Regions from separate parts of the Shewanella sp. 38A_GOM-205m genome, predicted to be linked through region 2. Evidence: predicted binding sites of a transcription regulator. Region 2 holds the regulator's gene; the other holds the start of a gene.
The links. Region 2 encodes ArgR, which controls arginine synthesis, uptake and breakdown. Its sites were predicted from a motif close to ANTGAATANNTATTCANT; they were not measured.
Positions count from the first base shown of each region.

Region 1: N512_RS0106735 (YjiH family protein) is a predicted target of ArgR. The motif match lies at 6,358-6,375, and genes of this name have one in related genera.

Region 1 covers NZ_JADP01000005.1:174,839-190,173, forward strand. The annotation lists gene N512_RS22400 (GNAT family N-acyltransferase) at 1-165, opposite strand, end outside; gene N512_RS22405 (UDP-2,3-diacylglucosamine diphosphatase) at 181-1,047, opposite strand; gene N512_RS0106730 (two-component regulator propeller domain-containing protein) at 1,137-4,787, opposite strand; gene N512_RS0106735 (YjiH family protein) at 4,927-6,204, opposite strand; gene N512_RS0106740 (methyl-accepting chemotaxis protein) at 6,578-8,122, opposite strand; gene N512_RS22410 (DUF998 domain-containing protein) at 8,639-9,346, shown strand; gene N512_RS0106755 (U32 family peptidase) at 9,391-10,251, opposite strand; gene ubiU (ubiquinone anaerobic biosynthesis protein UbiU) at 10,262-11,263, opposite strand; gene ubiT (ubiquinone anaerobic biosynthesis accessory factor UbiT) at 11,404-11,922, shown strand; gene N512_RS0106775 (hypothetical protein) at 12,815-13,009, shown strand; gene N512_RS0106785 (glutathione peroxidase) at 13,332-13,823, opposite strand; gene N512_RS0106790 (magnesium transporter) at 13,944-15,314, shown strand.
Region 2 covers NZ_JADP01000008.1:1,950-17,284, forward strand. The annotation lists gene N512_RS0109140 (DUF4124 domain-containing protein) at 1-351, shown strand, start outside; gene mdh (malate dehydrogenase) at 430-1,365, opposite strand; gene argR (transcriptional regulator ArgR) at 1,651-2,121, shown strand; gene N512_RS0109155 (Dyp-type peroxidase) at 2,181-3,116, opposite strand; gene ggt (gamma-glutamyltransferase) at 3,215-4,858, opposite strand; gene N512_RS0109170 (ABC transporter ATP-binding protein) at 5,131-6,174, opposite strand; gene N512_RS0109175 (ABC transporter permease) at 6,171-7,802, opposite strand; gene N512_RS0109180 (Fe(3+) ABC transporter substrate-binding protein) at 7,842-8,858, opposite strand; gene N512_RS0109185 (hypothetical protein) at 9,074-9,529, shown strand; gene N512_RS0109190 (glutathione S-transferase N-terminal domain-containing protein) at 9,491-10,081, opposite strand; gene N512_RS0109195 (ferredoxin--NADP reductase) at 10,095-10,844, opposite strand; gene N512_RS0109200 (DUF5610 domain-containing protein) at 10,959-11,537, opposite strand; gene N512_RS22680 (phosphoglycerate mutase family protein) at 11,675-12,181, shown strand; gene N512_RS0109210 (FMN-binding glutamate synthase family protein) at 12,191-13,681, shown strand; gene N512_RS0109215 (hypothetical protein) at 13,799-14,011, shown strand; gene N512_RS0109220 (hypothetical protein) at 14,025-14,294, opposite strand; gene N512_RS0109225 (ABCB family ABC transporter ATP-binding protein/permease) at 14,355-15,335, opposite strand, start outside.

The sequences.
Region 1 (15,335 bases), on a different contig from region 2:
AACAAAATCAACGCCCTTGAGAAAACTGAATTGGCCGGCGATATCATTGCACTCCCGCTCATTAAGCAGATAACGCAGTAAGGCCTTGGTTGGCTTGGCGAGCCAAGGCTTGCTGTTGATATTGGGCAGATTGGATTCCACGACTTTATCGACGGTAAACATCATAATGGGGTACCTGATTTAAGCAGCTTGTTGTTCTTGTCCCTGCCAGGCGAAGCGTTTCAGTACTTCGGTCCGGCCCAGTTGTTCATTCCAGCGCTCGAGTTGCAGCTCGCCCTCGAGGGTTTCAGTCAATAGGGTGCAGTTCTCTACCCAGTCACCATCATTGGCATAGATAAAGCCGCTCATTTCCGTGAGCTCCGGCTGGTGAATATGGCCACAGATGATGCCGTCCACCTTCTGCTTGCGGCCATAACGCACCACGGCTTCGCGAAAACTGTTGATGGCTTGTTGAGCCTTGCCGACTCTTTGCTTGATAAAGCCGGCCAAAGACCAATAGGGGTAACCGAGACGGCGGCGAACCTTGTGCAACTGGCGGTTGAGAAACATCAATACATCGTAGAGGTGATCGCCGAGGCGGGCGGTGATGCGGCCGATACAGACTTCGGAGTCAAACTGATCGCCATGCAGCATCAGCAGGGTTTTGCCGCTCAGGGTTTGATGTCTGTACTCTTTGCTGATAATGACATCGGCGAGTTGCAGCTGGTGGTAATCCTTAAACAGCTCGTCATGGTTGCCGGGCAGATACACCAGCTTGATGCCGCTCTGTGCCATTTGCAGCAGTTTTTGCAGCAGTTGGTTGTGACTCTCGGGCCAGAATACCCGGCGTTTGAGGGCCCAGATATCGACTATGTCCCCCACCAGATACAGCACCTTGGGCTGAACGCTGTTTAGGAAATGCAGCAGATATTCGGCCTTGCAGTCAATGCTGCCCAGGTGAATATCCGAGAGCCAGAGGGCGTTGAGCTTGATGACAGACTCGGCTGCGCGGCGGGAGGATGGGTGAAATGTCGATGGTTTGTTGACCAATGACTTGCTGTCTTTCATCGCGGCTCCTGGATAAAACCAGTGAAACGGGTTTGACTGTGAAAGACTCTAAGTCAGTTATTTGACCTTGAAGTGACGTCTTGATGACCTTATTGTGACGCCCCTGAACTTACCTCTATATCATTTGGCAGTATGATGCGGAACTCGCTGCCATGACCCGGTGCGCTGATCAGGCGGATCTCGCCGCCAAGTACTTGAGTCACCAGGTTATAAACTATGTTCATCCCCAGGCCACTGCCGCCTTTACCGCGTTTGGTAGTAAAAAAGGGAACAAAAATATTCTGCTGTACTTCGGTATTCATGCCGCAACCATCATCACGGTAGACAAGCTCTATGCCGTTATCTGTGCGGCTGACATTGAGCGACATCCGTCCCTCGCTTCCTTCTGGAAAGGCGTGTACCAGCGAATTGGTAAACAGGTTACTGATAATTTGGTAAAAGACGCCCGGAGTGGAGTTGAGGGTGATGTCGGCCGGGCATTGATAGCTGTACTTGTGAGGCGAGCGGTGTAGCATGGGGTTGAGCGACAGGAAAATCTCATCCAGATAGTGCCCCAGGTTAAATTCCCGCAGTTCTTCATGGGACTGATCGACGGAGAGCTGTTTGAAGCTGCGGATCAGCTTGGCGGCGCGTTCCAGGTTGGTCAGCATCAGTCGGCTGCAGTCGGCCACTTCACTCTGGTACTGTTCGAAATCCTGCTGATCGACATCCTCGGCGTAAAAGCGCTTGTTGAAGGCTTTAACATTCTCCGCCAGATGCGAAGCCGCGGTGACACAGATACCTATGGGAGTGTTGACTTCATGGGTGATGCTGGCAACCAGACCACCAAGTGTGGCCATTTTCTCCTTATCCAGCAGTTCAGACTGCGCCAGTCGTAACTCTTCCAGGGTGTGGTTCAGTTCATCATTGCTCTGTTGCAGCGCTTCAGTGCGCTGTTTAACCCTCTGCTCCAACTCCTGATTGAAACGACGCAGTGCCGATTCGGTTTCTTTCAGTTTCTGAATATCCTTGATGGTTCCTGTAATCCTTAAAGGGCGCCCCTCTTGATCCCTGGCCATGACCCGGCCACGGTTGAGTACCCAAAGCCAGCTGTCGTCCTGGGTCTTGCCGCGATAGCTGAGTTCAAATTCTTGCCGGCCTTTATGGAGGCAGGCATCAATCTCGGGCCAGATGAGCGGCAAGTCTTCGGGATGGACACAGCGCTCCAGCGTATCTTTCAGGTGGGTTTCGGGCTCGGGATACCAGAGAAATGCGTTATTGCGATTGGCCTCCTGTGCCTGCAAATCCCAATCCCAAAACTCATCGCCACTGCCGATAAGTGCCAGTTGCAGCTTTTGCTCGCTGCTCGCCACCTGTTGCAGCAGTTTTCGTTGCTCAATAAACTTCTGCCACCTGTTATAGGCAAAGCCAAATATCAGGCTCAGCAACAATAAGCTGTAAATAGTATAAGCCCAGGGGCTTTGCCAGGGCCTGGGGGTTATGCTCAGCTGCAAGCTCTGCGCCGGGCTGGTATTGCCGTCAATATCCACGGCTCTGACCATAAAGCGATAGTCACCGGGTTTGAGCGCCGGGAAGAAGGCGGTTCTGGCCCCCCGGGTATTGAGCCACTCCTGCTGCATGCCTTCGAGTTTGTATTGATACTCAAGATGTCTGGCGTGATGCAGGTTCGGGCTGTGGAATTTGAGACTCAGCGGCAAGGCATCAACCCCTAGAACCAGTTTCTGTCGGCTCCAGGGTTTTGGTGCGTGCTCTTGTGTTTGCCCCAGGGCCTGCAGTTCATCTATGATCGGCTGCGCCGGAGGTTTCCTCGCGGGTAAAGCGGGGGGCTGAATATGGTTGAGACCTTTTACACCGCCGAGAAACAAGCTACCGTCCCGATCGAGAAACCCGGCGCCAAAGTTGAACTCGTTGGCTTGCAAGCCATCTTCATAAGCAAAATTCCGGCTTGTGCCTGTTGCGGGATCCAGCCATGACAGGCCGCTGGCGCTGCCAATCCAGAGTTTGTTGTCGGCATCATGTTGCATCAGGTAGGCGACATCGCCTATCAGGCCGTGTTGGCGGTCAAACATTTGATACTGCCCGCTATCCGGGGTGAATGAGAATACGCCGTCGCTGGATGCTATCCATAACTGTCCATCCGGATGTTGGTAGATGGAAAACAGGTGCTTGCTGGGTAGAGGGACTTCAGTATCCGTGGACCAATGAGATACACTGCCATCCGGCTTGAGCCTGAATAGGCCTTCACCGTAACTGGTGATCCAGATATTGCCGCCGTCATCCTCCAGTACCGAAGTGGTTTCTGTTTTGGGCAGCGGCGTGGCATCCGGCGCGGCAAAGCCTTTTTCGATACCAAGATAACGGCTGACTCCGGCTTCTTTGGTTGCTATCCAGGCAATGCCACTTTGATCAAAGGTTAAACTGTAGAGGGTGTTGGCCGGCAGTGAGCCCGGTTCATTGGCCTGATGGCGATAGTGCAGATAGCTGTCGCGATCGGCATTGAAGATCAGTAAGCCTTCGCCCCGGGTGCCAATCCACAGCCGGCCCTGACTGTCTTCTTTGATAAAGCCGATAAAGGCCTTATCCAGCAGTTGGCTTGCCAGCGGCGAGGATTTGAAGCCTTGAATTTTGCCCGAGTCAAACTCCAGTGCCTGATAAAGGCCGCTGGCGGTGCCGACCCAGAGTTGCCCCAGATGATCGCGAAAAATTGCTCTGACATCGCCATTACCCAGGTTGTGGTTCTCGAAACTGTTGGGGAGCAGTTTTCCCATGGCTTCCTGATTGAGATCCAGCTTACCGAGACCGGCTCCCTTGGTCGCTATCCAAAGTTGGTTGCTGTCATCCAGATGCAGTGTCTGGATGGTCTTGCCATCGCTGTTTGGTTGCCAAAGAAGCTCCCGGGTTTGAGGTGTAAATCGCAGCAGACCGCGTTTATCCACCGCCAACCAGAGCCGTTGCTGTGGATCCAAAACCATATGCTGAATGCCGGCATCGCCAAGTTGGTTGATGGAGTAAGGCACAGCCTCGGTTCCCAAAGACCAGTGCCAGAGCGTTCCTTTGCTTGCGAGCCATAAACTGCCGTCTTTGGCCTGTATCAGAGACTCTACCTGAGCAGACTGCGGCAATATTGTCATCTGTTGCCAGGACTTGCTGTCCTCCAGCTGCCAGAGCGAGTCTCCTGCAAGATACAAGTCGCCGGAAGGCGTTGCATAAAACCTCAGTTGTGAAACGGTATTTGTCTGAAGCTGCTGGCTATCCAGGCGTTGGCGGCGTTTGGGGTCGTAGCGCCAAACCTTGGCATCATCCATCAGTAGCCAGAGCATGCCTTGCTTGTCTTCTGCCAGCTCGCGGATCCCGGTCAGCGGCAGATCGGCTTCGGCACCCAATATTTCAAAGCGGCCATTGTCCGGATGATAAAGATTCAGGCCATCGCTCAAGGTCAGCAGCCACAACTCCTTCTGGCTTGAAAACAGTAGCCTTTCAATGTGATTGCCGCTCGGGCCGTAGGGAGCGTCCTGCTTACTGTAGATTCTGAAATGTTCGCCATCGAAACGGTTGAGTCCGGCTTGTGTGGCTATCCACAGGTGACCACGATCGTCTGTGGCGAGGTCATTGACAGTGTTCATCGACAAGCCGTCTTCGGCCTGAAATTGCTCAAGGACGGGGCGATAGCCCAATGACGGCGTCAGGCTATCGAGACACCAAAGTGCCGTAAAAAGGAGCAGCAACGCAAAAATTTTCACCGAAAAGCCTCAAAAACGAACTTTTTTCAGTGTAGATGCTGGTGGCTGAAATGCGAATTTTGTGAGCACATTCTAGTGCTTAGAAATAAAAAACGGCCGCATGTAGCGGCCGTTGTGGAGAAGTTCTGCTAAATTGCCCTTAGAACAGCAGATGTGCCATCCCGGCAATCACAGGCAGAGTCACCAGGGTTCGCAGCAGGAAGATGGCAAACAACTCCCAAATTTTCACCGGTATCTTGCTGCCGATAAGCAAAGCACCTACTTCACTCATGTAGATCAATTGAGTGACAGACAGCGCCGCAATCACAAAGCGTGTCATGTCGGATTCTATGCTGGTGGCCAGAATCGAGGGGATAAACATATCGGCAAACCCGACGACTATAGTCTTGGAGGCTTGGGTAGCTTCGGGGATCTGCATCAGTTCCAACAATGGAATAAAAGGCTTACCAAGATAGTTAAATACCGGGGTGTATTCGGCGATGACCAGAGCTATGGTCCCCAATGCCATTACGACAGGGAGCACACCGAAGATCATATCGATGACATTTTTCACCCCTTCGGAGAGCACCTTGAATACGCCACCTGTGTGGGACGCCTTGGTGAGCGCCAGATCCAGCCCCCAGGACAGAGAGTTATGACCTTCTGGCAGCGACTCATCATCTTTCTGTCTGGGGCTGCCATCAACATAAACATCCTTCTTGCGCGACAGCGGCGGCAACTTGGGCACTATTATGGCGGCAACAATGCCGGCCAGACAGACTGTCAGGTAGAAGGGTACAAACATTGCCTGCAGCTTCACTTGGGTGAGTACCACAAGGGTAAAAGTGATGGAGACTGCCGAGAAGGTGGTGCCGATAACCGCCGCTTCACGCTGGGTATAGAAGCGGTTCTCATACTGTTTACTGGTCAGCAAAATACCAACGCTACCATCCCCGAGCCAGGAGGCCATACAGTCGATGGCGCTGCGTCCCGGTAGGTTGAACACCGGCCGCATCAACTTGGTCAGTAAGGTTCCGAAGAGTTCCAGCAGGCCAAAGTTGAGCAACAAAGGCAGGAACATACCGGCAAAAAAGAATACACAGAACAGCAGTGGCAACAGGCCATTCATCACCAAGGCGCCGGTGGAATCGGCTATGAGCATCTCAGGGCCGATCTGGAAGAAGGTCAAACAGATAAATATGGCGCCCAAAACCCTGACCAAGAGCCAGGCAGGGCTGATATTCAACAGGGAATTGAGAAACTTGCTGCGGCGGATAAAACCGGGGCGCAGGAGTTTCACCAATACACTGGCCGTGGCGGTAAATACCACTATGGTGCAAATTATGCTGGTCAAATAATCATTGAGCAAATTCTTGAGTTCACCGGCCAACACTGCCACAGGAATGGTCAGTTCGTTGTTATAGCTGATAGGCGTCATAAAGAGTAAGACGCCGAGCAGAGATGGCACCAGAAAGGTGAGTATGGTTGTTATGTTGCGGGGTTGTTTTTCGTCTGCCACGGTTATTACACCCTGAATCTACACTAATTGGATGAGTAACAAAGCTACTCGCCAGGGGCAATATTGGCTCTGAATGCATTTTCATTCAACCGGCCCCCGAATTTAAGGGGGCAAGATTACCCCCTTAGCGCGGCTATGTAAATTCATTCGCTGTCAGTTCTGTCTCTTTGATCACAACAGCATAGTTATTTCCTGTCCTTGCTTAATTATTATTTAAGCAGCTCCTTATGAAAAATCCTTCAAAAAGAAATGGTTAAATATTTGTTATTCAGACTGAACCTGGGCTTTGGTATCAGCCGAAAGTCTGTCTCAGGTTCAGCGACCTGTCGGCACTGGCCTTTAACTGCAATACGGCTTGCTCAACCTGACACAGGGCACTGACATTGTCATTGGTGGCGCCGTGAATCGTCTGTATGCCGCCTGCTATCTCTTGCACTACTTGCCCTTGCTGGGTTGCCGCCACGGCGTTTTGTCTGGCGAGATCGTGTATTTCAGCCATCCCCTGGTTAACTGTGTTGATGGACTCCACAGCCGACAATGCTTCGGTGGCGCACTCCTGTGCCTGTTGTCTACTGGCTTCCATCTCATTGGCCCACTGGGTCAGCATGCTGAACATGGCCTCTATGCTGGCAGATATACTCTTGGTGGACTGCTGGGTGCGGCCGGATAAGGCTCTGACCTCATCGGCGACCACGGCAAAGCCGCGTCCCTGTTCGCCGGCTCTGGCTGCTTCTATGGCTGCATTGAGAGCCAGCAGGTTGGTTTGGTCGGCAATGGCGTCGATTTCCGACATGGCGTTGGCAACTTGCTGTGCTTCATCGTTCAGGCGTTTGGCATTGGAAGCCGCCCTGGCAACATCATCGGCCAGGTGGAGAATATGTTCACTGTTCTGATGCATCACATCCCGGCTTTGACGACAGAGGCCATAAGCCTCATCTATACGGCCTGAGGTTGCCTGGGTGTTGTCGGCCACCTCACTGATAGTGGCATGCAGCTCTTCGATGGCACTGGCTATCTGCTGCATCTGTTGTTGTTCCAGATCCATGCCGACTCTGGCCTGCTCTGTGGCCACCACCAACTGAGCGGCAATATCATTGGTTTTAAGCGCTTGATCCTGAGTCCGGCCCAAAACGCCCTGAAGCATGGCGGCCTTACGCTGCAACTGAAATTCGAGCACGGATGACGTATCGTGTCCGGCATAGATGAAGCGACTGACAGAATCGTACTCTTGCTTGAGTGCCATCAATCGTGCCGGAATACGAAAGGCTTCGTCATAGAAGATAGCCAGATTGAGCGCCATCAACATGGCTCCGGCCAACACTACGCCCCAGCCCCAGATATAGCCGCTAAGCAGTAAGCCAGAGCCGGCCATCAGTGCCGAAAGCAAGCGTTTTTGCGTCAGCGTCAGCGGATCTTTGACCCTTTTGCCCTGATTCAGGCGACTGTATACCTTGATGGCCCGTTTAATGGTGCCTTGACTGGGTTTAACCCTGACAGATTGATAACCAATGATTTTTCCATGCTCAAAGATGGGAGACACGAAAGCATCGACCCAGTAAAAACCACCGTCCTTACAACGGTTTTTGACCAATCCCCGCCAGGAACTGCCAGCCTTGAGGCATTGCCACATTTCGGCAAAGGCCGCCTTGGGCATGTCGGGATGGCGAACCATGTTGTGGCTGTGGCCCAACAGCTCTGCTTCAGAAAAACCCGATATCTCAGCAAAGGCCGGGTTGACGTAAGTGATAACGCCGCGAAGATCTGTGGTGGAAATGAGTTCGTCGGTGGATTGCAGACAAACTTCCCTGTCTGTGGTGGTGGAATTCCTTCTGGACATCTTTAATTCCGGCTCAGAGTTAGTGGCCCGATATTGATTCAGGCCTTATTATCGTTTTAAGTGTGATAAGCATAACATTTTTGTGGTTATTTGAGTGAGCGCTTTTTGCAACTTTTTTAGAGGTAAAGCGTTTGCAGGTTATTGATATGTATACTAATTGAAAACTTCGACGGCCAGTGTTTTAGTCGGGATAAAACTCTGCAAACAAGCAATCCAACGGCTGGACACAGTGAAATCTGCTAGCGCTGTATTTTTGCTCTTGGGCGGAACTGCAGTTTCCAGACCCGGCATGATCTTGCTAACCAAGGTTACTGTCATCTCCTGCGGGAGGGTATGCCAGAACAGCAAAGAATGGCCGAGGCATCAAAGTGCAATAATTCGACCGGAAGCGAATTTTGTTGTTTAAACTCGGGTAAATAAGCGATCGGTAACGCAAAAAGACCTTGCCCGGGCTTTAAAAAAAATCTGGAGCATGTAAGTTAGACAGCAGAAAATGAATCCGGGGCATACACTGGCATGTTAAGAAGACAGAGACTGGCAAGAATGGCGTTGAGCTTTGGTTTGCTGGGACTCTTTGGACTGCTGCTTGGCCTGGGTTTGGTTATCTGGGGCTATCAGAGCGGCGATGGGCGGGAGTTCAGCCTGCTCAATCACAGCCTGAGTGAACTCGGCAGTTACGGCCATTCTAAGTTGGCGGTACTGCTCAATGGTGGTTTGTTCTTCGGCAGTTTGAGCCTGGTGCTCTGTTGGTTATTCACCCTGCAGTTGTCTCGCTTATTGAGCGGCCATCTCCTGTATCTCAGCCTGACCCTGACTTGTATGGCCCTGGCCGGTGTTGGCCTGTTTCCCGTCAATGTCTATCACCTTCATATCCTGATGCTGAAGTGGTTTTTTATCTTTGGCTGTATCAGTGTCGGCTGTTACCTGGTTTATCTGCTGCAGCGCCCCTTTGGTGCCGCCACTCTGTGGACTCTGATCCCGGCGCTTATCAGCGGCGTCAGTCTGGGCGCGTTTCTGTTTCTACCGCATCTTGAACTTGGTATTACCGAGGGGGATAACCCCTTTTACCATGAGTTGGTGCTGCAATTACCTCGGCCTGACTTTTGGTGGCCGGCAGTCCTCGAATGGCTGGGGCTTGGCAGCTTTATGCTCTGGGTCCTGTGTTTGTTGCTGTGCACAAAAAAGGCCCCCGATGAACAGGAGCCTGTTGAAAGTCCTTATTAAAGGCCGGAAAAGCCCACAGCACGGGCTTGCTTAAGACCTTGACGCTAACGTCTATAGACCATGCCAGGTGCGCCGTGCCAGTATCCATTACAGGCTTCTTTGCCTGTTTCAGCATCGACTTCACTCCCTGCATTTTGCAGTAAAGACTCCGCCAAAGCGATGGAGTCATGGCCATCCGGTGACACCCTGAACCAGTCAACACCCATACGTTTCATTTCTGGTATTTCCCGTCTGAGATCGCAGCGGGCTGCCGACTGAGTCTGTATGCCGTTGAGTCGCAATAGTGGTTGTTGCTCCTGGGTCTGGGCGACAAGGCCTTTTGGATGCTTGATGCATACCGTCTGACAGTCATCCTTTGCCAACCCTTGATGACGGGCGGTGAAGCAACGGGCCGAGTGCGCCAATGGCAAATAACCATGACCCAGTACTTCAATTTCAAAGTTTGGCGTCGGGGCGGTGACTTTTTGCAGCCACATTTTTGACAGCTCAATGGGCATCACAAAGCGCTGCATGCCCCATTGATGCAGCTTTTCCAGGCTGGCTCTGTTGTAGTTATTGATACTGGCACCACAGACAAAAGGCAGTCCCTGCTCCCGCGCCATACCAACGGCTGCCATATCATTGGCCTCAACTATGAACTCGCCATTATCGAGTTGCTTTTTAAGCTCTTTAAGCTCGGATTGTGCCTCTATCAAGGCCAGAGTCGACAATACAACCTGTTTGCCGGCGGCTTTGAGCTCAAGGGCCAGGGCCAGATAATCGGCAAACTTCATCTGCCTGCGGCGGCTGCAAACGGCTTCACCCAGATAAACCAGTGGAATAGTGCTGTCTGCAACTTCACGGTAGAAGGCCTGCACTTGTGCTTTGGGCCAGCAATAGAGCAGCGGGCCAAGAGAAATATTCATAGAAAACTTCCTATTGCCAGCTGCGCTCGTAGGCACCCAGCGTGGTGGTTTGTCCCTCGGATACTTTGGCCAGCGCGGCATGCCATTCGGGTTTGGATTGGAACCGCTCCGGCGCATTCTGATAGGTGTCCAGAGCCTGGCGCCAAACCCGGGTAACCTGTTCCACATAGGCGGGGCTGCGTTGGCGACCTTCAATTTTAAGTGACACTATGCCGGCCTGGGCCAGTTCCGGCAGCAAGTCCAGGGTATTGAGGCTGGTGGGGGACTCCAGCAAAAAGCCCGGCTGGCTGTCTTCTTCGGTCAGATAACGTCCCTTGCACACAACCGGGTAGCCCATCTGCTCGTTCAACCCCGAGCTGTCAATCAAGACTTCGTTGAGGCGGGTCTGGCGACTGCCCTGATTTTCCTGCCAGCGCACATGTTTTGCCGGTGAGCAGGAGCCACCTGAATTGGGCGATTCCCCGGTCACATAGGAAGACAACTGACAACGCCCTTCGGCCATGATACATAGACTGCCGAAGGCAAACACTTCCAGATCAACCGGACTGGCCTTGGCAAGATCTTTGACCTGCTTGATGGATAGCACTCTGGGGAGTACGGCGCGCTCAATGTTGAATTCACGCTTATAAAGTGCCAAGGCGCCGAGATTGGTGGCACTGGCCTGTACCGAAAGATGCAGCGGCAGGTGAGGGTAGTGGCTATGGGCATAATCCAGTAGCGACAGATCGGCCATGATCAGTCCATCTATATCCGTGTTGGCGGCCAGATCGACGGCCTGGTACCAACGTTTCTCTTCACCCGGTTGCGGAAAGGTATTAATAGTCAGATACAGCTTGCGCCCTTGAGACTTTACCTCTTTGGCTGCCTGTTGCAGTTTGGTCGGTGTGAAGTTCAGTCCGGCAAATGAGCGGGCATTGGTGTCGTCTTTCAGCCCCAGATAGAGGGCATCGGCGCCGGCGTTGAGAGCAGCCTTGAGTGATGCCAAGTTCCCGGCCGGACACAGGAGTTCCATGTTAACTTTCTCCCTAATTACAAACAAAGCCGCAGTTTATCGACCTTTGGATCTCACAGAATTGATATAAAACAGGTTTATGATCATAAAACTTGGTTAGACTGCCGGAGTTTTGGCATTTTAATCAGGAGTAACTCAAGATGCGCACGGCTTTAGCCGCCAAGGCGGCGCGCGATATTCTCACTCTGGCTCCCAAGTTGGTTGGAAAACCGCTGACCTTGGTTCCCTTCGCCATCAAGGCGAACGTACTGCAGCAGCTATTGGCGGTATTGCTCAGCGAACAGGTTCAGGATGGTGAGTTGGACTTTCTTGAAGGGCAATGGGTTGGCGTTCGGGTTGAGGATATGGAGTTGGCATTTGAAGTCAGTTTCGAACAAGGTTTCAAGGTGCGGCCTTTTACGGCTCCGGAAGTCACCTTCAGCGCCAATAGCGCCGAACTCTTGCTGGTCGCCGCCGCCAAAGAGGATCCTGACACCCTGTTTTTCCAGCGCCGGCTCAGTATTGAGGGCGATACCGAATTGGGCCTCGAGGTCAAAAACTTGCTGCTTGGCATAGATGTTCAAAGTATGCCAAAGGGGTTGAAGCTGATGTTGGATAAGCTGGCCAATATGCTGACCACGCTCCTGCAAAGTTCACAAACCGCACCTCAATGGGCCTGACAAACAGTAAAATCCTGGCATAAAAAAAGCGACCCATTTGGGTCGCTGTCAGAGTTCAATCTAAACTCTGGATGGTGCGCTAGAAACCATCTTGAAGGGAGGATAATGATGAAACACTCGGTTCACTAATTCTGACTGCCGATTTTTCCGCGAGTTCCCGCACCAAGCAAAATAATTCAGTTTTATTTGCTTCACTCCTATCTGTAGAACCCCAAAAAGTCTGTCACATTATGCTCTTACAGTGAGTTTGACTCAGTCTTTTCATTTTCTTGAATGGCAATATTGGCATTAACTATTTATCTATCCGAATGAGTCGAGCTGTAGGATAAAAAAATGGCAACCCAAGGGGCTGCCATACAAGGTCGTACAAAACTGATTCGTACAAAACTAAGTCGTGCAAAGAATGAAAACCCGCTGCGCTAGCGTCGGGGCCCCATCCAAGGGAGGTGATGATGAAACACTTGAAAAAGGTTCAGTTATTCAGAGTCGGTTTTGACGAAAAAGTTTCCCTGGAAGAGAAATTTTTTTGCTGACCTTGGTTTGCAATGACAAACCGGGGATAAAAAAATGGCAACCCAAGGGGCTGCCATACAAGGTCGTACAAAACTGATTCGTACAAAACTAAGTCAAACAACAACCCCCATCCAAGGGAGGTGATGATGAAACACTTGAAAAAGGTTCAGTTATTCAGAGTCGGTTTTGACGAAAAAGTTTCCCTGGTGGATAAATTTTTTTGCTGACCTTGGTTTGCAATGAAAAACCGGGGATAAAAAATGGCAACCCAAGGGGCTGCCATACAAATTCGTACAAAACTAGGTCGTACAAAACTAAGTCATGCAAAGAATGAAAACCCGCTGCGCTAGCGTCGGGCTCCCATCCAAGGGAGGTGATGATGAAACACTTGAAAAAGGTTCTGTTATTCAGAGTCGGCTTTGACGAAAAAGTTTCCCTGGTGGATAAATTTTTTATCTGCGACATGCCAAGCATGATTAAAGGCAAGTCCCCAAACAGCATGAAAATAGAGAATAAAAATGGCAGTCCAAAGGACTGCCTAAAAAATGCAGGGGACAAAGATCTTGTGCGCTAGCTCCAGTATCTCAGTCCAAAGGGAGATGATGATGAAACCGTTAAAATCGCTTCACTTATTCAGAGCCATTCGGAGAGAAAAAGTTCAGCCATAAAGAGATTTTTCTTGGGGAGCCGGCAGGCATAAAAAAAGGCAGCCATTAAGGACTGCCTTATGATCTATCGAAGATCAATGGGGCTGCGCTAGAAGCCCCTTAGGGAGAATGATGAACATGAAAAAGTAAATTCACTGCTCACTATGTTGGAGTCTTTAGTGATGTTTTGGTTCCCCCTGAATGGCGAAAAATGATCATGTTTTTTTAATTGGTTTATTTTTCAATTGATTATTTATCCTGTAACAGCTGGAGAATCTGTTCACGCAGAGCCTCGGGTTTGGTTGTGGGAGCATAGCGCTTGATGACTTTGCCATGGCGATCGACCAGAAACTTGGTGAAATTCCATTTAATCCCTTCCGAACCCAACACGCCAGGGGCCTGTTGCTTGAGCAGTTTAAACAAGGGATGAGCATTGGGGCCATTGACTTCCAGCTTGGCAAACAGTGGGAAGCTGACACCAAAATTCAATTCGCAGAAGGACTGGATCTCCTGCTCATTGCCCTTTTCCTGAGCACCAAACTGGTTACAGGGAAAGCCGAGTACAACCAGGCCTTGGTCTTTGAATTCCTGATACAGGCTTTCCAATCCGGCATACTGAGGAGTAAAGCCACAGGCACTGGCGGTATTGACCAGTAACATGACCCGGCCTTGAAATTCGCTGAGATCCGTTTGTTGTCCTTGGATATTCTCCAGTGGGATAGCGTATATTGAGTTAGACATAGTGGCTCCTTGGTTGAGACTTTACTATATATCACAAGTTTTATTGTCAGCAATTTATTTGCGTGCAATTTAAATGTTGACCCAAGCGCATACCAACAAGAAGAAAGAGAGGAGAGTTGAGTGACACAAACAGCAGCCGAGCCGGAGCTTCAACCTCAAGCAGAAGTGGGGCAGGTGGTACAGCAGTTAACGCTATTGGAGGGCGAAGCTCAGGCCGAGGTCTTTGGTGAGATCCTTGAAGAGGCCGAACCTGGCACTATAGCCTTATTGCTGGAGTCCTTGCCGCTGGATGAACGCTATGAGCGCTGGAATCAGATAGCCTTTGCCGAGCGCTCGGCTGTGCTCAGCTTGATGCGCGCCGAACCCAGGATGAGCCTTCTTAGGCAGATGTCTGTGGAAGAGGTGGATCTGTTGCTGGCGCAGCTGTCAGCTGAAGAGATGATCGAGTGGAGCGATTATCTGCCCGACAGCTTTATCGACCGCGCTTTGGCGCAAATGGGTGAGCGGCAACGCAAGCGCTACGAGCTTTATGATCAATACTCGGAAAATGAAATAGGCCGTTACACAGAACATCAGGCCTTGGTGCTCAGTAACAAAAGCCGGGTGGAACAGGCGCAACGTTTTTTCCGCCGCATTGACTTGGATTGCTGCGAAAATCTCTATCTGGTGGATGAGGATAATCATTACCAGGGGACAGTCAGTCGCTATGAAATTTTTCGCCAGGATCCACAAACCCAGCTTATTTCGCTTATTGAACCGGACAGCCGGGTATTGTCGGCCGATTCATCCTTGATAGAGGCGGCCGAAGCGATAGAGCATAGCTCAGACATTGAACTGCCGGTGGTTGATGAAGAAGGCACCTTAATCGGCCGCTTGACGCTGCGAACGGCAACCGCCTTGGTGCGAGAACACTATGAAGCGCGTTTGATGGCTTCGGCCGGTATGGATGAATCCGATGACCTGTTTGCGCCTATCGTCAAGGGCGCGCGTCGCCGTGCCATTTGGCTCGGGATCAATCTGCTGACGGCATTTTTGGCCTCTGCCACCATAGGTTTGTTCGAGGATGTATTGGCAAAAGTAGTGGCGCTGGCGGTATTGATGCCGATAGTGGCTTCTATGGGTGGTATTGCCGGCTCGCAATCATTGACCCTGATGATCCGCGGCATGGCGATGGGACAGATTTCCATAGGCAACCTGTTTTCCTTGATGAAGAACGAACTCGGGATAGGGGCACTCAACGGCATTCTCTGGGCCATACTCATAGGTTTGGTGGCAGGGCTCTGGTTTGACGATAACCTGATTGGTATGACGATAGCCGTGGCAATTTTGGTCAATATGCTGGTTGCGGCCTTGGCCGGGGTGGCAGTACCCATGATATTACAGAAATTCAATCAGGATGCTGCACTTTCAGGCTCAGTGATCCTGACCACGGTCACGGATGTTGTCGGCTTCTTTACCTTCCTTGGATTGGCAACCTTGCTGTATCTATAGTCGTTAGCTATTTATGTGACA
Region 2 (15,335 bases):
GGCGTTACCCACTACAGCCAAGAGCCGCCGCCACAACAACAAGCCACCGAACTGGACAGCCAAAATCTGCAACCCGCCAGAATTGGCACGGTCGCACCGCAGCGAAAAGATGACGTTGTGCAGGAAACTGAGTCTGAGAAACAGGCCAAATTGATCAAGGAGAAAGATGCGGCCCAGGCTCAGGCTATTTGTGATAAGGCCAAATTCCAATTGGATGTACTCAATACCCACACCAGACTGCAACGTAAAGATGAGGCCTCCGGTGAAATGATTAAGATGACAGAAGAAGAACGGCAGGCGCAGATAAAGGAGCAGCAGGAAAGAATTCGGCTGTTTTGCCAAAGAAACTAGCCAGCAAGGCCAGAGAAGAATAAGCTCAAGTAGCAAAAAGGAGCGCCGCGGCGCTCCTTTTTATTCACTGAAGTTGACTTACTTAGCGAAGTCTACACCCAGTTTGATATCCGCCTTCAAGGTATCCAGCATGGCATCACGGGCATTGGTTTCAAACGCACTCAGCTCTCCATACGGCAGAACCTTTTCGATACCATTCTTGCCGAGTACCACTGGCTGGGCAAAAAATTCAGCGTGCTCACTGCCACCATCAACATAGGCGCACTCGATCACATTGGCTTCCCCCTGCAGACCGCGGATCAGCGACAGACCGAAACGGAAAGCGGCCTGGCCCATGGACAGAGTTGCGCTGCCGCCACCGGCTTTGGCTTCAACCACTTCAGTGCCGGCGTTTTGAATACGCTTGGTCAGGGCAGCAACTTCTTCATCAGAGAAGCTGACACCTTCAACCTGAGACAACAGAGGCAGAATGGTCACACCGCTGTGGCCGCCAATCACATTGACTTTAACATCGGCGACGTTCAGCCCTTTGGCTTCGGCGATAAAGGTTTCAGAGCGGATGACATCGAGAGTCGTCACACCGAACAGGCGGTTCTTGTCGTAAACACCGGCTTTTTTCAGTACTTCAGCAGCAATGGCCACAGTGGTGTTCACTGGGTTAGTGATGATACCGATCAGCGCCTTGGGACAAGTCGCGGCCACTTTTTCAATCAGGTTACGGACGATACCGGCATTGATATTGAACAGATCAGAACGATCCATGCCCGGCTTACGGGCAACACCGGCAGAAATCAGCACCACATCGGCACCTTCCAGTGCAGGCGTAGGGTCTTCACCGGCAAAACCTTTAACTTCAACTGCTGTCGGGATATGGCTCAGATCCACGGCAACCCCAGGCGTTACGGGGGCGATATCATAGAGTGACAGCTGAGAGCCGGCAGGCAATTGGGTTTTCAACAGAAGGGCAAGAGCCTGGCCGATACCACCAGCAGCACCAAGTACAGCAACTTTCATAGTTATCTCCGTCAATTCTCGGAATTATGTGTGACATAGATCTAATTCTGTGATGGCGCAACATTAAAGGATCGTCACAAAAATAGCAATTATCCCTTAGTCATATGACTCTGTTTCATCAAAAGCTGAATTAACTTCAGCGTTTTCTACTGCCCACTGAGGCTTCTTTTACCCACCAAATGACCTGCATTGCATTTTTATGCATACATCTTGGGTATTTGTTGACACTTATCCGTTTGATATGCAGAATGGCCGGGATTTTCTGAATAACGACAGAAGAAGATGATGCAAGCAAGCAAAAATCAGGATGAGCTAATCAGAACCTTCAAGGCTCTGCTTAAAGAGGAGCGCTTCGGCTCCCAGAGTGAAATAGTCAATGCACTGCAAGCCGAAGGCTTTGCCAATATTAACCAGTCCAAAGTCTCGCGCATGCTGAGCAAGTTCGGTGCCGTGCGCACCCGTAACGCCAAGCAGGAGATGGTCTACTGCTTACCGGCTGAACTAGGGGTACCTACTGCCGGCAGCCCGCTGAAGAATCTGGTATTGGATGTGGATCATAACCAAGCCATGATAGTGGTGCGTACCAGCCCGGGCGCGGCGCAGTTAATTGCCAGGCTGTTGGACTCCATCGGCAAGCCAGAAGGTATTCTGGGCACTATCGCCGGTGATGATACTATCTTTATCTGCCCTTCCAGCATCAAGACCATTGATGAAACCCTGGAAACAGTGAAGTCGCTGTTCAATTACACAGACTGAGTTGAAAATGCCATAAAAAAACGCCCTCATTGAGGGGCGTTTTTTTCGTTATCGCGCTATTAATCATCAAACTGGATCATGAAATCCAGAGATGGGGCAAAGAAAGAGGAACCAGTTACCGCCTGAGTAAAGTGCATCAGGTGATCATGGTGTCCTTCTCCGTCACCGAAAACCATACTGTGAAGCATCTTTTCGAAATGGTTAGGTGTCTTACAGGTGGAGATAAACATCAAACCCTGCTGTTTTACAGAACCATAGGGCATGCTCTGACGCAGGATCTCCATCGACTCACCATTGTCATACTTGAGATTTACCCGCTTGATATGTGCCGTCAGCGGTTTGTCTTCCGAGGCGTACTCTATGTTGTCCTGCTTGGTGCGGCCTATGATGTCTTCCTGCTTTTTCTGCGGCAGTCTGTGCCACTTACTCAAATTGTGGACATATTTCTGTACATGAATGTAGCTACCGCCGCGAAATGCATCGTCTTCATCACCTACCAGGGCCACAGCTTGACGGCCTCTGCCCTTGGGGTTTTCTGTGCCATCGACAAAACCGGTCAGATCGCGGCTGTCCATAAAGCGGAACCCGCGCTCCTCCTCTTCCAGTTCAGCCAACCCTTCCAGCATTTCGTTGACCTCATTGGCCACCAGATGAAGAATATCTAGGCGATCACAACGCAGGTGAATAAAAATATCGAACTCTATTGCCGGCGCATCCCGGTTACCCGACTCCATAGCAGGAAATGGCCTGAGTTCAGCCGGTCTGCTTCCCGGATAGAGGTGATCCCAAAAGTTGGCACCAATCGCCACAAAGGCGTTAAAGGCACTGTCGGCATACTGATCTGCCAGCTCATACAAATACTGGGCGACATTGGCCAAGCAAGGACGCAGTTGTGACTCCCCGCCTTCGTTGGCATTGAACATCAGATAAACGCTGTGCAGATTTCCCTCAGCGCAGATTCCCAGTTGTTCCCGTGGCATAACCTGTGTATCCATTTGCAATCTACCCTTTCAGATTAATTCATCTTCGGCCTTATTATCCGCAACTTGAGCATTAATTTGAATTAGCTCACGCACGTTTTTGCCGATTGCTTTCAATAACCTGATGCCTGCCCGTCTTTACGGGACTCGGACGCTCCCCGATAAACGCCGCTTTCAACATTGATACCTATGGCCTGATAACCACCAAAAGCCCCGAGAGAATCACTCAAAGTATGTCCCTTTTTCATCAGCTCACGGCGGGTTTCCATGGAAAAGCCCGACTCGAGACTGATATAACCGCCATCTGTCATTTGCTCGCCGGTCGGTTGGCTGGAACCTGTATGCAGTATTCTCGGAGCATCGCCCGCCTCCTGCAGGTTGAGGCCAAAATCAATCAGATTAATCATGATCTGAGCGTGCATCTGGGGTTGGGTGGCTCCCCCCATGACACCAAAGCTGAGCCAGGGCTTGCCATCTTTGGTGACAAAGGCCGGAATTATGGTATGAAACGGTCTCTTACCCGGTGCATAAGAGTTGGCACGCCCGGGAGTGAGATCAAACAGCTGACCCCTGTCCTGCAGCACAAATCCCAAATCCGGAGGCGTCATGCCTGAGCCCATACCTCGATAATTGCTCTGGATGAGGGACACCATATTGCCTTCTTTATCGGCGGTAGTGAGATAGATGGTATCACCGTGTAAAAGATTGGGATTACCCGGCTCAACACTGGCAGAGGCTTTATCAGCATCGATAAGCTTGGCTCTGGCATAGTTGTATTCTTTGGAGATAAGTGACGCTACCGGCACTTCGGCAAAGTCCATGTCGGCGTAGAACTTGGCTCGGTCGGCAAATGCCAGCTTTTTTGCTTCCACGAAATGATGCACATATTCGGCGCTGTCCAGCCCCATGGCCTTGAGATTAAATGGCTCCAGGGTTTTAAGGATCTGCAGTGCCGCTATTCCCTGGCCGTTGGGCGGCAGCTCCCAGATATCATAGCCCCGATAATTAACCGATACAGGCTCAACCCACTCACTCTTGTGAGAAGCGAGATCTTCATAGGAAAGATAACCGCCCTGTTGTTGCATATAGGCGGCAATACTGCGGGCTATCTCTCCTTTGTAAAAGACGTCCCGGCCCCCCTTGGCAATTTTTTCATAGCTGTTTGCCAAAGCCGGGTTTCGAAACAATTCACCGACGGCCGGCATGCGGCCGCCTGGCATATAGGTTTCTTTAAACCCCGGGTATTTGGCCAGCTTTTCACCGCTGCGAGCCAGATAGAAGGCGATGAGCTCGGAAACCGGAAATCCTTCACGGGCATAATGAATAGCCGGCGCCAGGTTATCCTTCATAGGCAATTTGCCGAACTTGTCATGCAGTTCATACCAGCCATCCACGGCACCGGGCACGGATACGGGCAAAGGCCCATAAGGCGGCAGATGCTCAAGCCCTTTGGCCTTGAGCATCTCCAACGTCAGAGAAACCGGACTTCGGCCAGACGCATTAAGCCCATAGAGCCGCTGCTCTTTGGCGCTCCAGACAATGGCAAAAAGATCGCCGCCTATGCCAGAGCCAGTAGGCTCCACCAACCCCAGCATGGCATTGGCGGCAATCGCGGCATCCACGGCACTGCCTCCTTGTTTGAGAATATCGACCGCCACCTGAGTCGCCAGTGGTTGGCTGGTTGCCGCCATACCATTGACCGCATAGACTTCAGAGCGGCTCGCAAAGGCCGCGCCCGTGATTCTGTCCATCGCCATGCTTCCTGTGCTGCAGAAAACAGCCAAACTCCCGATGACGCCGAGTAACAGCTGACGACATGAGCTGTTGCTGATATTCCGTATCCCTTGTGCGTCCTGCATTTTATTATTGCTGTGGTTATGCATCTCGCCTCCGCTCTCATCCCGGAGCGGCGCAAGGGCGAGTCCGGGGTTCAGTGAATACCTATGATGAGTTCAATCAAACCGATTGCTTGGTATAACACAGAGACAAACAAATTATCACCCACAGCAAACTTATGAAACAATTGTTATTAACAGCCATTACCGAACAACACCAGCGGATGTTCCAGTGCCGACAGCCTGACTCTCTGCCCTGGAGAAAACTGTACCTGATGACTACGAACCTCGAGTATGACTCCCTCTTGCTGCACATCATAGTGGCAAACATTGCCCAGAAAACGCCGCTCGGTAACCACAGCCAGCCCCTGTTCGTCGGGTCGTAACTCCAACTGCTGTGGCCGCAGCAACAACTCGCCCTGCCAGTTCAGTGGCAAACCATGGGGCAAAGAGCTCTTAAGGCGGCCGATTTGAGTATCGACACAGTGTTCGCAGCTGACCTGGGCCTTAAGATAATTACCACTGCCGAGAAAGTCCGCCACATAGCGATTGACCGGGTTGGCATAGAGAGTTTCAGCACTGCCTTGCTGCACTATTTTTCCATCTTCAAACAGCGCCAGGGTATCGGCAAAAACAAAGGCCTCATCCTTACTGTGGGTCACAAATACGGCGCTGACGTTACGGCTCTTGAGGATCGCGCGAATCTCCAGCATCAGCTCGCCGCGTACCTGGGCATCTATGTTGGAGAAGGGTTCATCCAACAACAGCAGTTCAGGTTCATAGGCAAGCGCCCTGGCAATCGACACCCTCTGCTGTTGACCACCGGACAACTCGTGGGGATAACGTTCAGCAAGCCCCGGGAGCTTGACCAGATCCAGCATCTCCTCGAGCCGGCTCAGGCGCTGTGCCTTATTCAATCCCTTGACACCAAAGAGGATATTCTGCGCGACCGTCAAGTGGGGAAACAGGGCATAGTCCTGAAAGATCATCCCCACGCCACGCTCCTCTCCCGGAACCTGCAGCTTATCCGTGGTTACTGCACGGCCGCTGATATGAATTTCACCGGCGGAGACCGGCTGCAGTCCGGCAATGGCTCTGAGCAGAGTCGTTTTACCACAACCACTGGGTCCGAGCAGGGCGGCAATTTCACCGGCTTGCAAGGTAATACTCAGCCCTTTGAGCACCTGCAAGGCGCCATAATGGCTGTGGAGTTGCTTGACACTCAGGGTCGACATCAGTTGTTTTGCTCCAGCGAACGGTTGAGGTAAATCAAGGGCACCAGCCCCACCAACACAATGACAATAGCCGCCAGCGCCCCCTGCTCCAACTGCTCATCGGAGACGTATTGGAACACTTGGGTGGCCAGGTTGTGAAACCCGACAGGGCTTAGCAGTAAGGCAGCCGGCAACTCTTTCATCGCCTCGATAAATACCAGCAGCAGAGCGGCAAAAATACCGCTGCGCAGCAGTGGCAGATGGATTAATGCCAGCACTTTACCCGGTGTCTTGCCCAGGCTGATGGCCGCCATGTCAAGAGAAGGCGACAGCCGTTTATAACTGCTCTCTATGCTGCCGATGGCGATGGCGGCAAAGCGAATACAAAACGCCAGCACCAGGGCGGCGATACTGCCGGTGAACAGCAGCCCCGGACCTTGGCGCTCGAACAGAGCGTAGAGATCATCGATTCTGAAATCGAGCCAGGTCAACGGAATAAGCACGGCAATCGCCAGCACTGTGCCCGGCAGAGCGTAGCCGGTACTGACCAGACGGGATGGCAACATGTCCCACTTTCGCGGGCTCAGGCGGCGAATGAACATCAAGAGGATAGCCAAAAGCAAACACAATACACTGCTGATGGCGGCAACCGTTAGGCTGTTGAGGCTGTACTGCCAAAAGTCGCTGTTCCAGCTCTGTTGCCAGTAATCCAAGGCGTAACTGCCGAGAATGACAAATGGCAAAACAAAAGCCAGTAGCAGCAACAGCGAGCAGTAGCCGAGCGCCAACCACTCACGCCAACCTTTGAGCCGGTAAGGCTCTGGCGCCTCCAGCAACAGCTGCTTTTGAAACAATTGCTGTTTGCGCCTCGCCATACGCTCCAGCGCAAACAGAGTAAAGACACCAAGCAACATCAATAGCGAAATTTTAGCCGCGGCCGCCAAGTCACCATAGGCTCGCCAGGTGTCGTAAACAGCCGTGGTCAGAGTGGATACCGCAAAATAATTGACCGTCGCCAAGTCAGCCATGGTTTCCATGGCCACCAGGGCGACACCGGCCGCCAGCGCCGGGCGCGCCATTGGCAGCGACAAACGCCAGAAACTCTGCCATGGCGAGCAGCCCATCACCTTGGCTGCATGCTGCAAACTTAAGGATTGCTCCAGAAAAGCGGTGCGCCCCAAGAGGTAAACGTAGGGGAAGAGTACCAGCGACAACATCACAGTGGCGCCGCCCAGAGTTCGAATATCGGGAAACCAGTAGTCGGTTACCGATTGCCAACCAAAACTTGCGCGTAAAAACCGCTGCACAGGCCCGGCATAATCCAGTAAATCGGTATACACATAAGCGACAATATAGGCCGGCATGGCCAGCGGCAACAACAGAGCCCACTGGAACAGGCGCCGGCCCCGAAACTCACAGCGCGCCACCAGCCAGGCAGCCGGCACCGCCAAAAGCAGACTGCCGACACTCACCCCCAACATCAGCCAGAAGGTATTGGCTATGTATGACGGCAACACAGTGGCAAACATCTGCCCAAAGCGGGTTTCACCCGGTTCGAACGCCTGCATGACCAGCGCCAGCAAAGGCGCCACCATAAGGCCGCAGACGGTAAACCCCGCCCACGACCAGCCCTTGGAGAAGGTCAGGATCACCGCTATTCCCCTACAACCTTTGCAAAAACGCCTTCAAGCTCAGAGATCAAACTTAACCTCATCGAGCAGTCTCAGCGCCGCCTGATGGTGCTCTGCCAATTTGTAGACAGGCAAGTCATCGGCTTTGAAGTCACCCCAGGATGCCACCAGTTCTGAGACAGGCACATCGACCTTGACCGGATATTCCATATTGACCTCGGCATAACTCTGTTGGGCGGCATCCGAAGACAGATACTCCATCAACTTGAGGGCATCGGCCGAGTTAGGTGCATGCTTGGCCAGCGCCATACCCGAGACATTGATATGGGCACCGCGATTTTCCTGGTTCGGGAAGTTGATTACCGCCGCTTCAGCCCATGGCCGCTGTTTGGGGTCTTGCAGCATCTTGCCATAGTAATAGCTGTTACCGATGGCGATATCACACAAGCCTTCTTTCACCGCCTGCACCTGCGCCCTGTCGTTACCCTGAGGCTTACGGGCCAAGTTACTCTTCAGTCCCTGAAGCCAACTCTTGGCATCGGCTTCACCGTGGTGGGCTATCATGGAGGCCACCAGCGCTATGTTGTAGGGATGCTTGCCACTACGCATACAAACCTTGCCCTTGTAGCGGGCATCGGCCAGGTCTTCATAGTTGATCGCCAGCGGCCCGAGGCGCTCATTGCTGGAATAGAGATTACGCACTCTCATGGTTAGGGCGTACCAGTTTCCTTCTGGATCCCGGTATTGGGCCGGAATATTCTGCTTGAGCGTGTCGCTTTCCACCTGTTTGACCAACTGCTTGTCCACCAATTCCTGCAAACGGGAAAAGTCAGACGTCAGCACCAGATCCGCCGGTGATAAGCGTCCTTCACGGGCCAATCTATCGGCGATGCCATCTTTGGCAAACACAAAATTAACCTTCACCCCGGTAGCCTGACTGAAGTCATCCAGAATGGGCTTGACCAAAAACTCCTGACGATAGGAATAAACCGTCACCTCACCGGCGGCGGCCACCGGCAGCGTCACGCTGGATGCGGCCAACGCACTGCAAAGTATCAGACCTGTTTTGTAGCTCATATTCTTCGGCACTCCATATTGGGATGAGTAATTTAATGAGAACTATTTCTAATCCACTTTGTTTTCAGCCTAGTGCAAAAATTCTGGCAAGGGGAATACAAATGAAATAGACAGAATGGCAGCGGCTGGGAGCAAAGCGATTGGAATCGGCCGAATTGTCGCAAACTAAACTAAACTGAACCTTAAAACCCATGCATGGCGAGGGGGAAAACGCCTTGGATATGTTGGAAATCTTGCTGGCTGTGGTGTCTTTGCTACTGATATTGTTTCTGTTCCGCCACAGATTAAGGCCAGGAAAGCGACGGCTGGCCAAACCTGTTACGCCGCAGGAAAAGCAGTATCACTGTGTCTCCATAATGTTGACACCAACTGCCTGCCAGGCGATAAGAGTGCTTGAAGGCAAGCGTTTTTTGTCGAAGGAGGCGCCCAGGCTTCCCTTGCCTGAGTGTGATTGCAGCCAATGCGACTGCAAGTATCAACATCATGAAGATAGAAGGGTTCCCTTCAGCGACCGACGGCTGGATTATGGCATGAGCCATGATCTCTACGGTGCCTTCGGTGAAACCAACCGCAGGGACAACCCCAAGGGCAGGCGTTACTCGGACTTGGCCAAACCGCAAATTACCGAGAAATCATCCAGGACGAGTATCTCGGAAACTCTGCCTGAGTGACGCCGATTCCTGCCAGTGTGCCAGGGCAGGCACTACTTTACGCCAATCGAGATCCGGATGACGAAAATCAAGGTATTCGAGTAGCACCAATAGCAGCACCTGCCTGGCATCGAGTGGACCGCTCGCGATGATTCCCTGACGCTCCACCTCCATCAAGGCTCTGAGCAGGGCCTGCTCGAAACGGCCGCTCCAGAAAGGAGAACGAACCCCCTCCTCTTCACGCATCTGTTCCTGCCTTAAGCCAACGGCGCTATCCAGCGCGCCTTTGAGCAGTGAGAACTGACACTCATAGGCCCAGTTTCTGGATGGCCCAAAGAAACGATCCTGGCCGAATTTGTCGTCCAGAAAGCGGACAATGACTTCGCTGTCGAACATTGCGGCGCCATCGTCCAAAAGCAGACAGGGAATTTTCCCCAAGGGGTTAACTGACAGTAACTCGTCACTGTTATCGAAGGGATTGACCAGCTTTTCATCCAGCGCCAAACCCAGCTCGCGGGCAATGACCCTGACCACGCGGGCATAAGGCGAAGCTGTAGAGTAATAGAGCTGCATCCAGACTCTCCTGTTACCAGTATTTTTCGACTGTTATCTGTCCGGGGGCCCGGCGCAGGTTTTTGGCCAAGCCTTTATCGATAAGTGCCGCCGTAGCCCCCTGGATCATTCCGGGATTACCACAAAGCATCAATTGCGAGTCCTTTGCACTTATGCTCAGCCCGGCCTTGGCCTCTATCTCACCGCTTTGCAACCCATCCGGGATGCGACAACGCAGCGCACCGTCAAAGTCTTCACGAGTGACACTGGGCACAAACACAAATTGCTCGTGATAGGTCTGTTGATAGCCGCGGATCTTATCGAGATAGGCGAGATCCTGCACTTCTCTTACCCCGTAAACCAGAACCACTTTATCAAACCGTTGCCAAGGCTCCTGAGTATCCAGCATGGAAAGAAACGGCCCCACAGCAGTACCTGTTGCCAAAAACCACAGGTGGCGCCCCTGTAATTCCCCTTTGGGGATCTCATCCAGGGTCATAAAGCCGGTGGCTTTGTCTGTCACACTAATACTGTCACCCGGCTGCAAAGATTGCAGGTCTGGCGACAACTGGCCTTGATCTACCGCCACCGCCAGTATTTCAAGATAGTCGGCCCCAGGGGCATTCACCAGAGAATAGGCCCGGGCGATACGTTTATCATCCCGCACCTGACTGAGTTTGATAAACTGGCCGGCAATAAACGGCGCTATCTCGGCGGCTATCCTCAGGCTGAATAACTTGCTGTTCCAATCGATACGCTCAATGACCCGACCTTCAGTCCACATAGCTTCTCCTTAGGTAACACAAGACGATTATTGCAGCATAACTCCATATTCAGCCAACAAAAACCCCTCATAGTGAGGGGTGTTATCTGCAGGTAAGGTTTCGCGTGAGCTCAATTATTCCTGCTCTGTGCTAAAGCTGTCTCTGAATGCCTGCAACCCTTGCTGTACCAGGGAGTAAGTTTCATCTACCCCGGCCTTGATATCGCCTTCCAGCACCTTGAGCCCGGAGAGAATATCCGTCGCCTCTTTAAAGCCCTGATCTATGGCGCCGCCTATAACGTCCATAAAACCGGACAGCTGACTGTCAAAATCCATGCTGGAATTTTGCTGCTGGTAGACACTGAAGAACTGAGTGGCAAAACCGACAATTCTGTCGGCCGTGGCCTCGGGAGAAGTATCTATCTGCTGATCCTGCACCTGCTGCAGGGCATTTTCCCCCATGTAAGGTGCCAGTTCTTCATTGATGGCCTCAATCGCGGCGCGATATAAGAGACTCATGGGTTCGTTGCCGCTATTGAGGCTTACCTCCTCCTGCGCCGCCAGAATAGCGTTATTCATCAACTGCTGGCTGACATGGCGGGCGCTCTTGCTGCTGGCGACTTCAGATACCGCCTTGCCATGATTCCCGTCCAGTTGTTGGGTCTTGTCCTTGGCCACCTCAGATACCTGAGCGCCATGATTGCGGATTTCCATCTTGGTTTCCTCGTATGAAAAGCGTATCTCAGGTTAATTATCGACCAGCTCAGTAATTAGTTTAGCGATTGTTTACCCAGACCGATAGTCTGAGCTATGATCCCGCATGCTATTTAAGTATTTGATAGGAAATAAAAATGGTAAGAATTTTCCTACTGCTTTGTCTTTCTGTGTTTTTTAGCTTGCCATCCCTTGCCGCTGACACCAATCAAACCATATTTCTGGTTAGGCACGCGGAAAAAGCCCAGGGAACCGATCCCGGGCTGACAGCCGCCGGTAAGGCGCGAGCCGAGGCTCTGGCCGAGGCATTACGGGACACCCAACTGCAAAGGCTGATGTCGAGTGAGTTTCGCCGTACTCAGGAAACCCTGGCGCCGATTGCAACAGCCAAACAACTCAGGATAGAAGTGTTTCCAGCCAAAGCCGGCTTGGAGGCTCACATCAATGCCATAGCTGATGCGGTTAAAGCCAGCCAAGGCAATGTGCTGATCGCCGGCCACAGCAATACAGTTCCGGCCATCATTAAGGCTCTGGGTGGCCCCCTGGTTAGCCTGAATGAGCAGCAATACGACCAACTGTTTATTCTCACCTTGGGAGAACAGGGGCCCACAGGCCTGGTAACCACCCACTTTGGCAGTCAATAAGGATAGAAGATGCGCGAGCAAAACTGGTTTATGTGGGGGCTGGAACTGTTTTCCGGCCTATTTCTGATAGTCGTCGGCTTAGGGCTTTTGGTGATCACTTACATGTATATCGCCGATGTGATGCAAACCAAGCAGGCGGTGCGGCATAACTACCCTGTTGTAGGCCGATTCAGATATTTCTTCGAGAAAATGGGCGAATTCTTCCGCCAGTACTTTTTTGCCCTCGATCGGGAAGAACTCCCCTTTAATCGCGCCGAGCGTAGTTGGGTATATCGGGCGGCGAAAAATGTTGATCGCACCATAGCCTTCGGCTCCACCAGGCCACTGGAAGCCAACGGCAGTATCATGTTTATGAATACGGCCTTCCCAACGCTGGATCAAGACGTTGTGCCACCAACGCCTGTGGTTATTGGCCCGGACTGTGAACATCCCTTTGCCACCAGCGCCATTTGCCATATTTCCGCCATGAGCTTTGGCGCCCTCTCCCGCCCGGCTGTTACCGCCCTTTCCCATGGTGCGGCTCAGGCAGGATGCTGGCTCAACACAGGGGAAGGCGGCCTCAGCGCCCACCACCTCAAGGGAAATTGCGATCTGGTGTTTCAGATAGGTACCGCCAAATATGGTGTTCGCAATGCCGAAGGCCACCTGGATGATGACAAGCTCAGGGAAGTGGCCGCTCACTCTCAGGTGAAAATGTTCGAAATCAAACTCAGTCAGGGAGCCAAGCCAGGCAAAGGCGGAATTCTTCCCGGGGTGAAAGTAACCGAAGAGATAGCCACCATTCGCGGCATCCCTGTCGGACAGGACTCCATCAGTCCCAATGGTCATATTGAATTTCACCATGTCGGCGACATTCTCGACATGATAGCCAGAGTCAGGCAAGTGACAGGCAAACCCACAGGGATCAAGGCAGTCTTGGGTGATATCCACTGGTTGGAAGATTTTCTGGAAGAGATTAACCAACGCGGCCATGAATCGGCTCCCGACTTCTTCACCCTCGACAGCGCCGATGGCGGCACAGGCGCGGCGCCGCAAACTCTGATGGATTACGTTGGCCTGCCGCTGAAAGAGAGTCTGCCATTGCTGGTGGATCATCTTCGCCGCCATGGATTGAAGCAGAGGATTAAAGTGATTGCCTCGGGCAAGCTGATCACCCCTTCCAGAGTCGCCTGGGCACTGGCTCTTGGCGCAGACTTCATCGCCTCTGCCAGAGGTAACATGTTTGCGCTGGGATGTATTCAGGCATTGCAGTGCAACAAGGATACCTGCCCTACCGGGATAACCACCCACAACAAGAAGCTGCAACAGGGTTTGGATCCCAGAGACAAATCCACCCGAGTCGCCAACTACAACAAGGCATTACACCATGACCTGGGGATGCTGGCCCATTCCTGTGGAGTCAGTGACCCAAGACAGCTCAAGCCACATCATGTCAGAGTCGTCACTCAAAATGGTCTGTCTGTGTCCTTGGATAAATATTACGCTCACTTCGATCAATAAAGATAATTTAGCTGTCACTAAAGTATAATAGTGGGTAGATTGTGCGTTATGTCACAAAAGTGGTAAGATCTTACTCCTAGTCAAGACTTGCCACTTCCAGAGGATTTTGAAGTGAAAATGACATTTGTCAGTCAGGTCCCCAAGCCGGAAACGAGCAAAACTGCATCGCTCAGCTGCAAGAATTGCAGCCGTTTGATTGAGATTGAGGGAGAGATGCTCTGTTATCGCGGCGGTAAAATAACTGAACTGACGCCGGTAAACGAAGCGAAAAATGGTTTCAACCTACTGTGCGACGGCTGGCAAGCCGACCGCAACCAAACCAAGAAATAGGATCAACTCAGGCTCAGCTGCGCAAAACCCCTTGCGACTGAGCCTGCTTTCTTGACTCACTGATAATCCCTTCCAACGCCGCATTAAAGGTTTCCGCAGATACCATAGACAGAGTCAGGCCGCGGGTGGAAACTCTCAGTCCAGCACGTAACTCAGTATGCAGTTGATTGAGGGCAACTTCGTCCATACCCCGCTTTTTCAGATTATCTGCCAAACTGTTCCAGTCTGTACGGACTTTGTCCTGCATTCCTTCGATATTGACCTGCAATACAATGTTTTCCATCTGTGCTGCCCCCAGGCTGACGCTACTTCGGAGCATCAAGTATGCGGCAGCCAGCCTGAATCAATGCTGAACTTGCACCGACTCATCTGCCTGTTTTGTGTGCTGGATCCGCCACAAACGAGCATAATATCCATCGGCGGCCAACAGGTGGTCGTGGGTGCCTGACTCAACCAACCGACCTTGATGCAACACTAAGATTTTATCGGCATCCACCACAGTCGACAGCCTGTGGGCAATCACCAGACTGGTATGGCCCTTGGCAACTTCATCGAGCGCCTTGAGAATAGCCCTCTCGGAGCGGCTGTCCAGTGACGAGGTGGCTTCATCGAAGATCAGTATCGGCGAGCGCTTCAATATCGCCCTGGCAATAGCCACTCGCTGCTTTTCACCGCCGGAGAGTTTCATGCCTCTCTCACCCACCTTGGTCTGAGCCTGCTGTGGTAATGTCTCAACAAACTGCTTCAGATGGGCCAACTCTATCGCCTGCCAAATCTCGGCGTCAGAAGCATCGGGGCGGCCATAGCGAATGTTTTCAAACAGAGTATCGTTAAACAGCACTGTATCCTGAGGCACTATGGCGATGGCCCGGCGCAGTGCATCTTGGGTCATGTCGCGAATATCTATACCATCGACCCGAATCGCCCCTTGGCTGACATCGTAAAAACGGAACAGCAAGCGTACCAACGTCGATTTACCGGCGCCGCTTTCACCCACTACAGCCACCTTCTGCCCGGGTTCTATCTCAAAACTCACGCCCTTGAGTATCTCCCTGTCACCATAGCCAAAGCCAACCGAGTCAAAACTGACTCTGCCCTCTGTCGGCACGATATCCTTGGCCACTGGGTTATCTTTTACCAGCGGAGTCTTATCCAGCAGCGAGAACATCCTTTCAATATTGGCCAAGGCTCCACGAATCTCACGATACACAAAACCCAGGAAGTTGAGCGGCATAAAGAGTTGCATCATAAAGGCGTTGATCAACACAAAATCACCCACTGTCATCTGCCCCCGGGTCACTTCAAAAGCCGCGAGCCCCAGCAT